DNA from 4 places in the Rossellomorea marisflavi genome. Region 3 is predicted to be linked to each of the others. Evidence: riboswitches for the same ligand, from Rfam matches in the RefSeq annotation. Region 3 holds a riboswitch; each other region holds the start of a gene.
What was found. Region 3 has a riboswitch for S-adenosylmethionine ahead of metK (methionine adenosyltransferase). Riboswitches for the same ligand answer to the same signal wherever they lie in the genome.
Positions count from the first base shown of each region.

Region 1 (4,213 bases), 1.9 Mb from region 3:
CGGGTCTTGTTTGGTCACATTTTCGGGAAAACAGGATGAAATGGCATACTTTCTTCATTTTTAAATTCCTTATATATCCAATTATATCATTCCACCTCCATTTTCTACCGACTTTTAAACTTTTTCTATCAACTTTGGGAAATTTATTATCAACTTTCGAGATTTTACTTCCAACTTTTTTCGGGCAGGCTTTTTTATTTTCAACTCTTCGAGGTTACTGTCAACTCGGGAACGGTACTTCCAACTTCACACGTATATTACCAACTTCCGCCCACCTAAGACTCCAAATCTTCCAATCCATCACTCCCCCAAACAAAAAAAGCCCCGACCGCTTCATAAAAAAATGAAGCTCCGGGACCGTCCAATGCACCTATTCGATATACGTCACGCTGGCCACATACCCATCATTCGCTTCCTCTGCCTTCAACACCCAGTTGCTTGAGAGCAGCTTCTTCAACTGGATCAGCTCTTCCACGCTGAGGTGCAGTCCTTCAATCCCGTTGTCCAAGTCGGTAAACGGCTTGCGGAATTTCATGCGAAGAAGGTTACGAAGGCCGTTGTAGGTAACGAATTTGATCTGGTAGCCATCATTCAGGATGCTCTCCAGCGCGTGCCGATCCTCGGCGAGTTTCAGCAAAGCATCGAAGTTCCCTTCTGGATCTGCCTCCAACAGTCGCGTTGTATCTCCACTTGCTGCGGCCTCAAGCAGTATCTCATTGGTGATGCCTTTTTCGCGGAGGGATTCGATGGCGTAGGCGTCCATCATCGTGATTTTGTAGGTTGTCATCTATGTATCTCCTATTCTTCTGTTAAGTTAAAAAACGTAGTGCTCGGCCAGTTTGATGAAGGCTTTGCCCGTGTGAACGAGTGCGCGTTCGTCGATGTCGAAGCGCGGGTGGTGATGGGAGTACTGGGTTGCCAGGTCATCCGTCCGGGATCCGACTCGGAAGAAGGTACCGGGCTTTTCCTGAAGGTAATAGGCGAAGTCTTCAGCGCCCATGGTCGGCTCTGACTCGGCCACAGGTCCAAGATCAGCGAAGAGGCGACGGGCAATTTCCGTTTCCTCCGGATGGTTATAGAGGGCCGGGTAGCCACGCAGATAGTCGATGCTGTGCGTCGCCTTGAATCCGGATGTGATGCCGGCGACAATCGAATGGATCTCTTCCTGGACCTGGTCGCGCACTTCGCCTTCGAATGTACGCACTGTGCCTTCGATGGTGACGTTGTCGGGGATCACGTTGAAGGCGGTTCCGGCTTTGAAAATGCCGATGGTGACGACGGCGGATTTCAGGGGATCGACCTTCCTGCTCACGATCTGCTGGAGGGCGTTGACGACGGTCGTGCCGATCACGAGTGGATCGATCGTCGTGTGCGGCCTTGCGCCGTGACCGCCGAGGCCATTGATGTGGATGGCGAATTTATCGACGGCTGCCATGCGGAAGCCTTCTCCGACGCCGTAAGACCCAAGTGGCAAATCCGATGCAAGATGGGCTCCGAATACATGGTCCACTCCTTCAAGCACGCCTTCTTCGATCATGAATTTGGCTCCGCCCGGCGGTGTTTCTTCTGCCGGCTGGAAGAGGAAGATGAGTGTGCCGTTGATGTCTTGTCCATATTGACTCAGCACCTTGGCAACAGACAACAGGGCGGACGTATGCCCGTCATGGCCACATGCGTGCATCACGCCGGGATTCTTGGATTTGTACGGTGCGTCTTTTTCATCCGTGATCGGCAAGGCATCGAAGTCGGCCCGGAAGGCGATCGTCTTGCCCGGCTTCGCCCCGCGGAGCGTGCCGGTGATGCCGTTGCCGCCGATTCCGGTCTTCACCTCAAGCCCGAACTCACGCAGATTTCTTTCGATGAAGCGAGCGGTTTCGGTTTCCTGGAAGGATAGCTCGGGATTCTCGTGGAGATGCCGCCTCCAGCTTCGTGTTTCTTCAAAGTTTCCTTCAAGTTCTGTATACATCTCTTGTCTCGTCATGCTCTTCCTCCTTCTCTTCATAAAAAAAGACCTCTCCAAGAGGCCTCTTTCATCAGCCTCTTATCGTTCAGACGCACTGTCTGCTGGATTTGGCACCGTGGATCCGGTTGCCGAGGCTTCATGGGGCCAGTCCCTCCGCCTCTCTTCATAAGAGCATTGCACTATTCAGTTGAGTTCTTTCAGGACCCGGTCGATCGCATCCCTCAGCTTTGAAAGGGTCGGGTAGTCTTCCAGTTTCATATAGAAGGTTTTTGAGAAGGTCTTCACATTGAAAAACAGAGTCCAGTAGGCCTCTTCCTCAAGTTCGGCTTTCTGCTTCTCTAGCATCTCAGGAAGTTTTTCCACCAGCGTTATGACTTCCCCCTCATCCATCCCCTGCCAGATCATCTGAAGGATCGGGACGAGGAGCCGCTCATCTTCATCATGGATATAGGCATGGTGTGACACCAACACCTTTTCCCATAGTGCCTTCAGCAGGACCGGGAACATATCCTGATCGACTTTTGGGTTCAGCACGAGCTCATCCACCATGTCTGCTGCGTGGGCGACACTGTGGGCCCATCCCTTTTCCTCGACGAAGCCGCGCACGTCCTGTTCCTGCTCCAGGTATTCCACCGTGATATCGGCTGCTTCCTGGATCTTATCCTCTGATAAGAAATCGGCCTCTTTGTCCCGTCCAAGGACGAGTGCCATGAGGAGGGTCGTGAAGGCGCGCGTGAAGACGGAATCCGTCCCTTCCTCACCGATCCCCTTCATAAGAAGATGATCCATGGAAAGGTCGAGGAGATCCTTCAGGACTTCGGTATGGAGTCTGTCTTCCTCAATGATCAATCGGTAAAAGGTGGTGTAAATCAATTTGTCTCGGAGAACGGGATCCGGCGTCCCGATATGCTCCACCATGGCCAGGAGTACGTCCAGTTGTTTCCCTTCTTCGACATCCCCTTGCTGCAGAAGTGACTTTAATTCTGCTTCAGGTAAGAAGGTTTGACCTGTTACATCGCTCATTCGATTCTCTTGCCCCTTTGTGATCGTATTGCAGTCGAAGGACTGTTCTCTATCTCTACTTTTCTTTCCATACAATACCCAGGACATGTTCCGTTGAAACTGTTCCGCGTCTGTATGTGCCATTACTATTATTCATCGGCTAATCAGCACAGGTGTTTAGCAGAACGATGGTAAATTTACACAAATTCATTCACAGCATCCTCTTCCGACCAAACCTTGATTCCATGTCTTCTCAAGAGTGCGGTTGTCACACCTTCCCCGGGAATCTTCTCTCCGGAAAAATCCCCATTGTAGATCATGGAGCTGCCGCAGGAAGGACTGTTTTCCTTCAAGACGATCTCCGTCGCCCCCATCTTCCGGCAAATGGCGAGGGTCTCAGCAGCACCGGCTACATATTGATCCGTCACATCCGCTCCTGAACGGTCCAGCACGCGAGCCGTACCGTCGAGCACATCCTCACCCGTACCGCCCTGGATCTCGGCAGGCTCACGCGGGGTTTGGAATCCACCCAGAATCTCAGGGCAGACCGTGACGGCCTTACCCGAACTGACCATCTCTCCGATCACGTCTTCGAGGCAATCCGTCCCATTGTATCGTACCTTCATGCCTGCAAGACATGCGCTTACCACCAGCATGCCTGAACGCCCCCTTATGAACAACTATTCAATTCTTATTATTTCAAATTTTCAACCTTTGTACAACAAAAATAAAACTTTTGCCAATATCAGTCATAATGTCTCATGATGGGTGCAGAATCGACAGACCCCTTCACTTGCTAAACCTTCCGACCCGCGTTATACTTGCACCTTTGATTCTTAACGACAACTCAGAGGAGGCTGACAAGATGGAAAACTTTACGTATCATAATCCAACGAAACTGATTTTCGGAAAAAATCAGGTCAATGCATTGACGGACTTGATCCCCCAGTACGGAAAGAACGTCCTGCTTGTATACGGAGGCGGAAGCATCAAGCGCAACGGCCTGTATGATCAGGTGCTGGACATCCTGAAGAACCTTGACGTGAACGTATCCGAGCTTGCAGGGGTCGAACCGAACCCGCGTCTATCCACGGTCCGGAAAGGAATCGACATCTGCCGTGAGGAGAACATCGACTTCATGCTCGCCGTCGGTGGAGGAAGCGTGATCGACTGCACGAAAGCCATCGCTGCTGGTGCAAAGTATGACGGCGACGTCTGGGACATCATCAATAAGCAGGTCATCGCTCA
Region 1 is NZ_CP081870.1:713,238-717,450, reverse strand. It holds gene K6T23_RS03710 (hypothetical protein) at 371-787, opposite strand; gene K6T23_RS03705 (M20 metallopeptidase family protein) at 815-1,981, opposite strand; SAM riboswitch class I at 2,039-2,135, opposite strand; gene K6T23_RS03700 (DUF2785 domain-containing protein) at 2,147-3,073, opposite strand; gene K6T23_RS03695 (2-thiouracil desulfurase family protein) at 3,163-3,621, opposite strand; gene K6T23_RS03690 (iron-containing alcohol dehydrogenase) at 3,831-4,213, shown strand, end outside.
Region 1: another riboswitch for S-adenosylmethionine. It lies ahead of K6T23_RS03705 (M20 metallopeptidase family protein); the one in region 3 lies ahead of metK (methionine adenosyltransferase).

Region 2 (4,213 bases), 2.1 Mb from region 3:
ATGGTACTTAGCGTCGGTACAGCTCTTGATTGCCAGTGTGGTTCAGCTGGCTCTTGGTCTTGGCGCTTTCATCGTTCATTTTATCCGTCCAGAATCGGCAGGGGTCACGGAATGACCTCTGCCTCCTCTTTTACTCTCCTAAAAAACCACTTCCAAACGTTTCCAGCAGATGCTCAAGGGTCACGGGATCACTGTAGGTCGATTCCTTGCTATTGATCTCGATGACGTGACCGTTCTTCACAGCCGGGATGTTCTTCCACGTATCCGTGTCCATAAACGAGTTGTCTACATCAGGATTTTTGCTCAGGACGAGATAGTCACCGGTGAAGTCGCCTACCGCTTCCGGTGAGATGACGTGAATACCCGTTTCCAAGGCGTTATCCTTCACAGCATCCGGCATGTTGAGCTTCATGGCCTGATACAAGATCTCAGAACCACGGGCATAATTGTTCCCGAAGACATAGAGCTCCTTTTGACCGGTTTCAATGACGGATACCGTGGCGTCGTCGCCGATCTTCTTGCGGATCTCATCCCCGATCGTCGCGGCACGCTCCTGGAAGTCATCCGCCCATTCCTTCGCTTCCTTCTCCTTGTTCAACAGCTTGCCGATCTCGATCTGCTGATCGATGTAATTCAGTTTCCCCCATGTGAAAGCGACGGTCGGCGCAATCTCCTTCATCTTATCGAGGTTCTTCGTTTGACTTCCGGCAATGATCAGATCCGGATCGAGCTCGATGATCTTCTCGAGCTGATCGTCCCCCACCACTTCCACATCCTTCAGCTTGTCGGTGAAGAGCGGGTTCATCTCGGTCCACTCATCGATCCCGACGAGCTTCCCTTCGAGGGAAATCACATTCGGACCATTGGTGAGGGCGACGATTCGCTTCGGCTCTTTCGGCACCTCCACCGGTCCCTGCTCTGATTCATATGTAAATGTCGATGATTCCTCCTTGGACGAATCCGTTTTTGTTTCTCCGCTGCTGCACGCAGCCAAGAGCATGCAGACCATCAATATGGTAAAGAACGATGCTTTTTTCATGTGGTTCCCCTTCCAATTCTTGATAATGAGAATCATTTTCAATTAATACTTTACTGGGATGGGGGATGGATGTCAATGAAATGTTCCAAGATTTTCTTCGATTGGAACAGGACCGTTCCATTTCGCTGCGGTGGCTCGCTTTCCGCGGGGCGTGCGGTGAGCCGCATCGGCTGCGCCTGCTGGGTCTCACCTGCCCGCCATTCCCGCAGGAGTCGAGCCACCTCCGCTTCATTGCACTATCCGAATTGGATGAATGTAAAAAAAATAAATAATTAGTTAAATAGAAGCGTTTTCCGATTATCCTCATCCAAATAAAAGGCTTTCATTTTCTTTCTTTTGAATCCATAGACCTATTTTCACCCCATTTCCACTTCTTCCAGCCTGTCTCATTTCTGTCAGAGGGTGTTGACGCAGGAAAAAGTCCGGCGTAGAATAGGGCTCACGTTAAACAAATACAACTTCTTATCACGAGAGGTGGAGGGATTTGGCCCTTTGATACCTCGGCAGCGGGCTCACTTGAGCACTGTGCCAACTCCAACAGGCGGATGCCTGAGAGATGAGAAGAGTACGGATCTTTCTTTCCTTATGGATCTCCGGCCTCTTCCTGTCTCAGGAAGGGGCCTTTTGTTTACCCTAATTGAATAATTTCTTATCCAGAGAAGCTGAGGGACTGGCCCGATGACGCTTCGGCAGCAGACTTTCCACAAAGTACTGTGCCAATTCCAGCAGGCAACGCGCCTGGGAGATGAGAAGGGACCCATTGATTCCGTGTGAATCCATGCCCTCTTCTCGAGACCTCGGGAAGAGGGTTTTTATTTTTAACCACCAGGAGGCATGACGAACATGATTGAATTCAAAAGCGCCACGAAAGTATATAACAGCGGCGGAAAGGAAGTCCGGGCCCTCGACGGCATCGACCTGCGGGTTGAGCAGGGGGAAATCTGCGGGGTGATCGGGTTCAGCGGCGCCGGGAAAAGCACGCTGATCCGCACCGTGAACCTGTTGGAGCGATTGAGCTCGGGGAAGGTGATCGTAGACGGCCAGGATCTCATGGCCCTTTCACCGAAAGATGTGCGCGGGGTGAAACGGAAGATCGGGATGGTGTTCCAGCACTTCAACCTCCTGAACTCCAAGACGGTCTTCGCCAATGTGGCGATGCCCCTGATCCTCGCCAAACAATCCAAAGCCGAAATCCAGAAGCGGGTGACGGAGCTCCTGAGCTTCGTCGGCCTTGAAGATAAAGCAAACCAGTACCCGGATCAATTATCAGGCGGTCAGAAGCAGCGCGTCGGCATCGCCCGCGCCCTTGCCACCCAGCCATCGATCCTTCTATGTGACGAGGCGACATCGGCCCTCGATCCGCAGACGACGGGGTCGATCCTGAAGCTGCTGAAAAAGATCAACCGTGAGTACAACATCACGATCCTCATGATCACCCATGAGATGTCGGTGATCCGGGAAGTCTGCGACCGGGTGGCGGTTATCGAAGGCGGGAAGATCATCGAGTCCGGATCCGTATTCGACGTCTTCTCCTCCCCTCAGACCGAGACGGCGGCGAACTTCGTGAGCTCGGTGCTGAACGACTCCATCCCGGAATCGGTCCTCGAGCTTGTGCAGAAAGATAACGCACCGGGACGAATCTACAAGATCCGCTTCGTCGGCGCCTCATCAGGTCAGCCCCTTCTGTCACAGGTGGCGAAGCGCTTCGACCTCGATGTGAACGTGCTGTTCGGGAACATCACGGAGTTGCAGGGCACACCATTCGGTCATCTCATCGTCGAGCTCATCGGCTCCGAGAGCGAGATCAACCGTGCACTGCTTGTCATGAATGGAGAAAACGTCACCGTGAAGGAGGTTGCACCACATGCTAGTTGATTCACAGCAGATCATCGACGCACTCATTGAAACATTAGTCATGACAGGCTTCTCCCTCCTCTTTTCCACCGTGATCGGACTGCCCCTCGGGGTGCTCCTCGTCATCACGAGGAAAGGTCATCTATGGGAGAATGCCTTTATATTCACCATCCTGAACGGTGTCGTGAACATCTTCCGTTCCGTCCCGTTCATCATCCTGATGGTAGCAATCGTGCCCCTCACCCGCCTGATCGTGGGAACATCGATCGGGACGGCCGCGGCCGTTGTGCCACTGGTCTTCTATGCAGGACCGTATATTGCGAGATTGATTGAGAACTCCCTCCTTGAAGTCGACAAAGGCGTCATCGAGGCAGCGGAATCCATGGGGGCGACATCCACCCAGATCATCTTCCGCTTCCTTGTCCCGGAAGCACTCAGCTCCCTCGTCCTCAGCCTCACCATCGCCACCGTCGGACTCGTCGGGGCATCGGCCATGGCAGGCGCCATCGGCGGAGGCGGACTCGGAGATCTTGCCATCACGTATGGCTATCAGCGCTTTGACACCTGGGTCATGGTCATCACCGTCGCCATACTCATCGTCCTCGTACAGGGACTGCAATCATCCGGTAACTTCGTATCGAAAAAAATCAGAAGAAGATAGCGAGGAGAAAACAACATGAAAAAATGGATCATTCTATCACTCATTCTATTAATTGGCGGATTCGCTGCAGGCTGCAGCTCAAGCGCCAGCAAAGACGAAACGAAGGTCAAGATCGGCGTCAGCGGTTCCGACAACCGCATCTGGGACTTCGTCGCGAAGAAAGCAAAGAAAGAAGGCATCGACATCGAGATCGTCCGCTTCTCCGATTATGTCCAGCCGAACCTGGCCCTTGAAGAAGGCGAGCTTGATGCCAACGCATTCCAAACAATCTCTTATTTCAACGAATTCAAGAAAGAGCATGACCTCGATCTCACACCGGTGGGTACCACGGTCATCGCTCCGCTCGGCCTTTACTCTGAGAAATATAAGTCAGTAGATGACATCCCGGATGGTGCCAAGATTGCCGTCCCGAACGAAGCAACCAACATGGGAAGAGCCTTCCTCCTCCTTCAGGAAGCTGGTCTCATCGAACTTCCTGAAGGCTTCGATGGAAACGGCTCACTGGATAAAATCAAAAAGAATCCGAAGAACATCGAAATCGTCCCGGTCGTAGCCGGTCAAACGCCGCGCGTCCTGCCTGATGTCGCTGCCTCCATCATCAACAACGGCATCGCCGTAGACGCCGGATTCAATCCCGTGAAGGATTCCATCTTCCACGA
Region 2 is NZ_CP081870.1:966,999-971,211, reverse strand. It holds gene K6T23_RS05225 (hypothetical protein) at 1-115, shown strand, start outside; gene K6T23_RS05220 (ABC transporter substrate-binding protein) at 131-1,039, opposite strand; gene K6T23_RS05215 (hypothetical protein) at 1,090-1,260, opposite strand; SAM riboswitch class I at 1,499-1,602, shown strand; SAM riboswitch class I at 1,686-1,791, shown strand; gene K6T23_RS05210 (methionine ABC transporter ATP-binding protein) at 1,883-2,914, shown strand; gene K6T23_RS05205 (methionine ABC transporter permease) at 2,904-3,554, shown strand; gene K6T23_RS05200 (MetQ/NlpA family ABC transporter substrate-binding protein) at 3,570-4,213, shown strand, end outside.
Region 2: another riboswitch for S-adenosylmethionine. It lies ahead of K6T23_RS05210 (methionine ABC transporter ATP-binding protein); the one in region 3 lies ahead of metK (methionine adenosyltransferase).

Region 3 (4,213 bases):
CCGACGCCATATTCCCCGCCGGTCCATCCGGTGTTCACGAGGTATACCTGGGCATTATGTTCATCGATCTTCTTGCCGAGCATCTCCGCGTAGCGGATGGCAGGAAGAGGGAGGAACGGTGACCCGAAGCAGGTAGAGAAGGTTGCTTCAGGGGATGTGATGCCGCGTTCTGTGCCGGCAAGCTTGGACGTATAACCGCTCAAGAAGTGGTACATGGCCTGCTCCTTTGTAAGCTTGCTGATTGGAGGTAGCACACCGAATGCGTCCGCCGTCAGGAATACGATCGTGTTCGGATGACCGGCAACGCTTGGGTCGACGATATTTTCCATCGCTTGAAGGGGATAGGCTGCCCGCGTGTTTTCCGTCATGGATGCATCCTCATAATCAGAGGCACGGGTATCTTCATCGACTGCCACATTCTCCAGTACGGAACCGAAGCGGATCGCATCGAAGATCTGAGGCTCTTTTTCGCGGGTCAGGCCGATGCATTTTGCATAGCAGCCCCCCTCGATATTGAATACGCCGTTCGGTGACCAGCCATGCTCGTCATCACCGATGAGCCTGCGGTTGGGATCGGCAGAAAGGGTCGTTTTACCTGTACCTGACAGTCCGAAGAAGAGAGCGACATCACCTTCAAGGCCCACGTTGGCAGAGCAGTGCATGGAAAGGATTTCCGACTCGGGTAGAACGTAGTTCATGACGGAAAAGATTGACTTCTTCATTTCACCCGCATACTCCGTGCCGCCGATAAGGACGATTCGTTTCTCGAACGAAACGATGATGAACGTTTCAGAATGGGTCCCATCCACAGCGGGATCTGCTTTGAAATGAGGGGCCGATACAATCGTGAATTCCGGTTCGTGACCGCTCAGCTCCCCGTCTTCGGGACGGATGAAGAGCTGATGAGCGAACAGATTATGCCACGCAAGCTCATTGATCACCTGGATTGGAAGGCGGTGCTTACGGTCGGCTCCCGCATACCCGTTGAACACGAACAGTTCTTCTTTTTGTTGAAGGTAATCAAGGACCTTTCCATACAATCGGTCAAATGATTCTTCCGAGATCGGCTGATTGACCTTGCCCCACTCGATTTTATCTTTGGAGGAAGCTTCTTCCACAATGAATTTATCCTGAGGTGAGCGACCGGTGTATTTTCCGGTTTTGGCCCTGACGGCACCGGATGAGGTCAGGATCCCTTCGTTTCGCTGAAGGATTTTTTCCACCAGCTGCGGGACGGATAATTGTTGGTGTATGTTTTCGCCGTTCAGTAATTGCGTCAACTCATTTGATTTGCTCACAGTATTCATTCGAACCCTTCCTTTATGTGAATTTTAAGTAAGTTTGCTTCTCGATGATTAGTATAACACATTAGAAATATTAGTCTATACTATATAATCTTTTTTCTGAAAAATAATTAACATATCCTTGTTTTATGCTCGTATAATCCTATTTATATGCGAAATATCGGATTAACGTTAACGCTTTGGACGATTATGATGTCTTAATGAAAAAGGGGGAGGGGATGGTTAAACCTAGCAGGGGGAAAGTGTTGACACTCCGCCGTTGAACCGTTATTATTGTACCTTGAACGGATACTCTTATCCTGAGCTGGTGGAGGGAGCAGACCCTATGAAACCCAGCAACCTGCTATGAAATAGAGGGAAACAGAACGATTTTCCCAAGAGCGAAGGTGCTAAACTGAGGCAAGGTGCAAACCTTGAACGATAAGAGAGAAAAGGCGCGGCTAAAAGTTCAACCCTTTCCTCTGCATGATTTCCAGAGGGAGGGTTTTTTATTTGACCTGCTACATGGCAATCCCCGGGTCCGATCCCGGCAGCGGGGCCGCCGTGTTTACTTCATACTACTTAGGGAAATGAGTACCGTATCTGCTTCGCTAAATTCGCCGGAAGCCACCGGCAAATGTGTTTAAGGAGGAACCTTGATGTCAACTAAACGTCGTCTGTTTACATCTGAGTCCGTAACGGAAGGACATCCAGATAAAATTTGTGACCAAATCTCTGATTCAATTCTTGATGCTATTCTTACGAATGATCCCAATGCGCGTGTAGCTTGTGAAACATCCGTTACTACTGGTCTCGTTCTTGTTGCCGGTGAAATCACAACCAACACGTATGTCGATATCCCGAAAATCGTCCGCGAAACCATCCGCGAAATCGGATATACGCGTGCAAAATACGGTTTCGATGCTGAAACATGTGCCGTCCTCACATCAATCGATGAGCAATCGGCTGATATCGCTCAAGGGGTGGATCAGGCCCTTGAAGCCCGTGAAGGACAAATGAGCGAGGAAGAGATCGACGCCATCGGTGCCGGTGACCAAGGTCTCATGTTCGGATTCGCCTGTAATGAAACGAAGGAGCTTATGCCTCTTCCGATCTCCCTTTCTCATAAGATCTCCCGTCGCCTGACTGAAGTACGTAAAGAAGAGATCCTTCCTTACCTTCGTCCGGATGGGAAAACGCAAGTGACGGTTGAGTACGATGAGAACGACAAGCCTGTCCGCATCGACACGATTGTCATCTCTACGCAGCATCACCCTGAAGTGACGCTTGAGCAAATCCAGCGCAATCTGAAGGAATATGTGATCGATCCGGTCGTTCCAAAAGAATTGATCGACGAAAACACAAAATACTTCATCAACCCGACTGGTCGCTTCGTTATCGGTGGACCTCAAGGAGATGCCGGTCTGACAGGCCGTAAGATCATCGTTGATACGTATGGTGGATACGCGCGTCACGGCGGTGGTGCATTCTCTGGTAAGGATGCTACCAAGGTTGACCGCTCTGCGGCCTATGCTGCACGTTACGTTGCGAAAAACATCGTGGCTGCAGGACTTGCCGAGAAGTGTGAAGTTCAGCTTGCATACGCCATCGGTGTTGCACAACCCGTATCGATCTCTGTCGACACATTCGGAACCGGACAAGTATCCGAAGATGTATTGGTGGACGTTGTCCGCAATAACTTCGATCTTCGCCCGGCAGGCATCATCAAGATGCTTGACCTTCGTCGCCCGATCTACAAACAGACGGCTGCTTACGGTCACTTCGGACGTAATGACCTTGATCTTCCTTGGGAGCGTACAGACAAAGCAGACGCTCTTAAAGCAGAAGCGCTTGCTTGATTATCCTTAAGAACTAAATAAGGCTGTAACATTCGTGTTTCAGTCATAGAAAAGCCCGGACCGATTTGCCTGTGATATGGCAAATCAGTCCGGGTTTTTAATTTGGTCCAAGACCATGACGACTTTATTGTTTCCAGCGGGTGATTGCTGGAAGAGCAGCATCCCGCAGGCTTGCCGGGAATGCTTTCGGATTATGCGAAGAAAGCGACGTCTTCCGCGGAAGTCATGAGCGATATGAAAAACCTATACGGACCGTGTTCGTCATGCTATGGTCCCTTTTTCGTTTTCGTACTACCCTCTTTTTATTCGGGGTCCTTACAAACAATCCGAGTAATCTCCATCAAGTTGGGGTATCCCAAGTATAAGTGACTAGAGGGGCTTGGCGGCTTTATAATGCTGCGCTTTTTCCGCATACTCCCTTGAGATCCGCTCCATGTCCATGATATCGTCTTCATTCAACTCCCTGACAACCTTGGCGGGTCTTCCGAATGCAAGGGTATTGGGAGGGATGACTTTCCCTTGAGGGACCAGGCTCCCGGCTCCGATGAAGGCGCCTTCACCGATCTCGGCATTATCCAGTATGATCGAACCCATGCCGATCAACGCCTTTTTTCGGATTTTGCAGCTGTGCAGGATGACTGCGTGACCTACGGTGACTTCATCCTCGATGATCAGGGGGTTGTCCGGACTTTGGTGAAGCACGGAGTTATCCTGGATATTGACCTTTTTTCCGATCTTGGTCGGGGCGACATCCCCGCGGATGACGGAATTGAACCAGACGCTCGATTCTTCCCCGATCTCGACATCCCCGGAGATTGTCACATAATCTGCAATATATGCAGACTCTGCAATGAGCGGTTTTTTATTATAATATGGATAGAGCACTTTATACTAACCCCTTTCAGAAATATTTACTATAATAAATGGTAGCAGAATTTTTCGGAATTACCATCTTTAAAGGAGGATTCGCCATGTGGAAATGGGAAACGGATCAAGAAGCAAAGGCAGTCATCGTCATCATTCACGGAGCAATGGAGCATCACGGCCGTTATGGTTGGCTCATTGAAATGT
Region 3 is NZ_CP081870.1:3,151,849-3,156,061, reverse strand. It holds gene pckA (phosphoenolpyruvate carboxykinase (ATP)) at 1-1,307, opposite strand, end outside; SAM riboswitch class I at 1,596-1,731, shown strand; gene metK (methionine adenosyltransferase) at 1,943-3,142, shown strand; gene K6T23_RS16425 (gamma carbonic anhydrase) at 3,512-4,027, opposite strand; gene K6T23_RS16420 (alpha/beta fold hydrolase) at 4,114-4,213, shown strand, end outside.

Region 4 (4,213 bases), 1.0 Mb from region 3:
CCTGACCTCGATCGGGACGAAAGGTAAAAGGACGGTATGCCCCCATACCGTCCTTTTGCATGTTTCAGCGTGAGTCGCCTTGATTGAATGTCTTCGAGAACTGTTTTACTACAGCGTGTACCTCATGTGTTTTTTCATCTTTTAATAATGGCGTGATCCTGGGGAGGAAAGAGAGTGCGTCTTCTTCTGAGAAGGTTCCTTCTTGTTGCTTTTTGAAGTTCTCCATTAGAATTAGTTTTGCCTCTTCTTCCTTGCCATCTTGAACGCGTTGTAAAATGAAAGATAAAAATTTTTCTTGCCCTTGTGAATCCATTACACGTCCTCCTTGAGTACATGATTTGATAAGCCTTTTTATTGTACCACCTTCATTGCCCATAAAAGCGGAAAATATAATTAGTAGTTGTAAAGTCGAGGATTTCCACTATAATTAGTACCAGGTATTAAAACTAGATGATGGGGTGATCTCATGTACTCATTTCTCGCCAATCTGGCAAAATTGATTTTTGGAAAAGTGGAAATCCGCAATGCCCATCTCCTTCCAAAAGATGGAGGCTACATTGTGACCTGTTCACACAAAACATGGCTTGATGTCGTCGCCCTTGGCTTCAGTATGCCCGGACCCGTACACTTTATGGCAAAGAAGGAACTATTCGACCGGAGAATCCCCGCCTTTATTTTACATAAGATTCACGCCTTTCCTGTGAACCGTGAGAACCCTTCTCCTTCAAGTATCAAAAAGCCTGTTAAACTACTTAGGGGAGGGGCAATCGTAGGAGTCTTCCCTGGAGGGACCCGTTCAGATGAGGATGTCGAAGCGAAACGTGGAGCCATTACGATAGCAAACCTCTCCCGGATGCCCATTGTACCGGCAGCCTATCACGGGCCGACATCGTTTAAAGAATTATTGCGCAACCGTCATAAAGCCGTTATCGTCATCGGCCAACCATACACCGTACGTGCAAAGGACAAGGAACAAATGACAGCAGAGACAAAGGTGTTATCAGGGAAAATCAATGAGTTGATCAAAGAAGCTCAAAAAATAAGCTGAAAGCTGTCCGTACAGATTTGACAATAGATCTGTACGGACAGCTTTTTATTTTGAAAAGGATTCATACCATATTTTCATTTGATTAGGTATGAATCCTTTTCCATGGCAGAAACTAACCAAAGAATGAAGCAGGGAGGGGATCTTATGAGGCGGTTGAATAATGCAGGTGAACAAGGGAATCTTGCGTACGTCAGCATATTCGGTACCACTCAGATTCATTTGAGGAACCCCATGATTGTTGCGCTCTGGTCCATGGCCTTTCCAGGATTCGGTCATCTTCTGCTTTCAAAATACCTCAGAGGTTTCGCCCTGGTGATATGGGAGATCTATATCAACCAGACCATTCACTTGAATACAGCCATGGTTTACACGTTCATGGGTGATATCGACGCAGCAAAAAGCGTTCTCGATATCCAGTTCATGCATTTATACATTCCGGTGTACTTGTTTGCCATATGGGATAGCCACAGAACCGCCGTCGACCTGAATAAAGTTTATTTAAGCCATAAAGGAAACAAGTCGACCGTCAACAGGAGGCTCGTGATTCGACCGCTTGAAATCAACTATCTTGATAAGAGATGCCCTGTTTCAGCTTTTTTTTGGTCCATGGCCGTACCGAGTGTTGGACATTTTTATAATCACCGGATCATATCGGGGCTTTTCACGCTTGTGACCACTGTTATTTATGTCTATAATTCCCATATATTGGAAGGGATTCATTATCTTATCTTAGGAAGATTGGAAACCTCTGTGAACGTACTCGATAAACAATGGTTATTGTACATGCCATCCTTTTACTTTTTCACTATTTATGACGCGTATGTGGGGGTCGTAGAGAATAATAAACTTTTTGACAGGGAACAGTCTGCCCTTTTAAAAGAGTATTACCAAAAAGGATCCTTGTTGATTGGCAAAGGATGGAGGGTTAGATAGTGCAAATCATCGCATCGTTCAATCATTCTTCCTACATCGAAATGACCATCGTCAAGCTTGAAGAGAAGGGGGTGGATGATCTATATGCCATTCCACTTGAAAGCAGGCAGAGAGAAACAAGGCTCTTTGACTCCATTCATTATTCAGATGGTCATTCCCTTCTCAATAAAGGCATGTTCCTTGCCGTGATCTTTTCGGTTATTGCCACAAGTCGTGGGTTTACTTTGGAATGGGGGCCGATCTATTGGGGGTTGATCGGGGCAGGGAGCGGATTGGTCCTTGGTTTCCTCATCGACTTGTTCCTGGTGAAGATCAAAGAGAGGAATCAGATTTTGGCAGATCATCATCAACCATCTGAAATCATCCTCATTATTAACTGTAGGTCAAAGGATGAAGAATGGGTGACCAGGACGCTATGGGAACATCATGCATTGGGGATTGCCGCGGTCGGAAAAGAGTGAAAGACGGACCAAACGATAAAAAACCATTCAATGCCTCATCATTGAATGGTTCAACCTTACTTTATGTGGAAGACATCGTCGGTCTAAACGGTTACTTTGTTGCAATTGATCCAATGGATGGAGCCCGACTCCGTATGTGGATGGCATTCTTTTTTTACGCTTCTAAACTCTTCTTCCAATTCTTCGAGGGTCAATTCGAACAGCTGTCTTTCTCCTTTTTTGTACACTTTGTGCACGATCAACTTATTGATCAATTCATTCCTTCTTTGCGTGGTTTCCATCATACTCACTCCTCATGAATGGTTGGGAAGAGGATATAAAAATCCCTCTTCAGGATAAGAAGAAGGATTGCCCGGACTCTTCGACTCATCTTTCAAGCACCTGCTTGTGGAATTAGCACAGTATCCCGATTTGGAACCTGTTGCTGAGGCTTCATAGGGCCATTCCCTCTGCCTCTCTTGATAAGCGTTATATGAAATATAGTATAAACCAAGTATACCAAGTTGTCAACTTGGTTTAATGTGCGATTTCAGACACACAAAATGAAGTGAATCACTCGTATAACCCGGTCAATCATGGTACCGTATGTATAGAATGAATAAAGCGGTTTGGAGTGAACGAGATGAAGACAGTGGCAGTTGTGGGTGGAGGTATCACCGGCCTTACGACACTATACTACCTTCAGGAATACTTGAAAGGTGAGGACGTAAGACTGATATTGATTGAGGGAGAAGATATGCTTGGAGGTAAAATCCAGTCGATCTCTTCGGATCCCTTCATCATGGAAGTCGGTGCCGATTCAATTGTGTCAAGACACCCGGGGGTCCTCGAGCTTATCGGGGAATTAGGGCTCATGGATGAACTTGTATATAACGAAACGGGTACATCGTTCATCTACACGCAGGACACACTACATAAGATTCCAACAGATTCAGTGTTTGGAATTCCCATGACGAGAACTTCCCTGATGGAGAGTACGCTGATTTCCGACGCGGGAAAAAGGGCTGCACTACTGGATTATGAAACGGAGAATGACACGTTCACAAAGGAAGATTCCATAGGGGATTTCCTGGAGTTTTTCTTAGGAAAAGAGCTCGTACAAAACCAGATTGCACCTGTTCTATCAGGGGTATATTCAGGGGACTTGCATACACTGAGCATGTCTTCCACACTGCCATACTTATTAGATTATAAGAATGCTTATGGCAGTATCATGAAGGGGCTATGGATCAACCGTGAAAAACATCAGGGGAAATCCAACAAGAAATTTGTTTCGTTTAAAACCGGATTATCAGCCATCATCAATCGGCTGGATGAATGCACGCCGAACGCAGAAAAATACAAGGGGATCGGCCTCGAGAGCCTGAAAAAATCGGGTCGTATGTATTCATTGGAACTCACCAATGGTGAAACCATATCCGCGGATGCAACCGTCCTTGCCATTCCACACAATCGTGCAAGGGGAGTTCTCAACCACCCGGAACTGAATGAAGGCTTTTCCCTTCTTAAAACGAAATCGTTAAAAAGCATTTACCTTGGATTCGACTTTCCTGATACCGTATTGCCTGCAGATGGTACAGGGTTCATCGTCGCAAAAGAACAAGGTGGAGTGAAAAGCGACGCCTGCACGTGGACAAGCAGAAAATGGAAACACACGTCTGTTGATAGTCAGCTCCTCGTCAGGCTTTTCTATAAGGATTCCAATCCCCACTGGGCAGAAATTAAACATCTCACCCAGGAAGAGTTGCTTCACACAGCTCTTAGGGATATA
Region 4 is NZ_CP081870.1:2,114,298-2,118,510, forward strand. It holds gene K6T23_RS11065 (DUF2512 family protein) at 1-27, shown strand, start outside; gene K6T23_RS11070 (hypothetical protein) at 65-313, opposite strand; gene K6T23_RS11075 (lysophospholipid acyltransferase family protein) at 467-1,048, shown strand; gene K6T23_RS11080 (hypothetical protein) at 1,193-1,981, shown strand; gene K6T23_RS11085 (hypothetical protein) at 1,981-2,442, shown strand; gene fbpA (Fur-regulated basic protein FbpA) at 2,526-2,726, opposite strand; SAM riboswitch class I at 2,806-2,910, opposite strand; gene hemG (protoporphyrinogen oxidase) at 3,065-4,213, shown strand, end outside.
Region 4: another riboswitch for S-adenosylmethionine. It lies ahead of fbpA (Fur-regulated basic protein FbpA); the one in region 3 lies ahead of metK (methionine adenosyltransferase).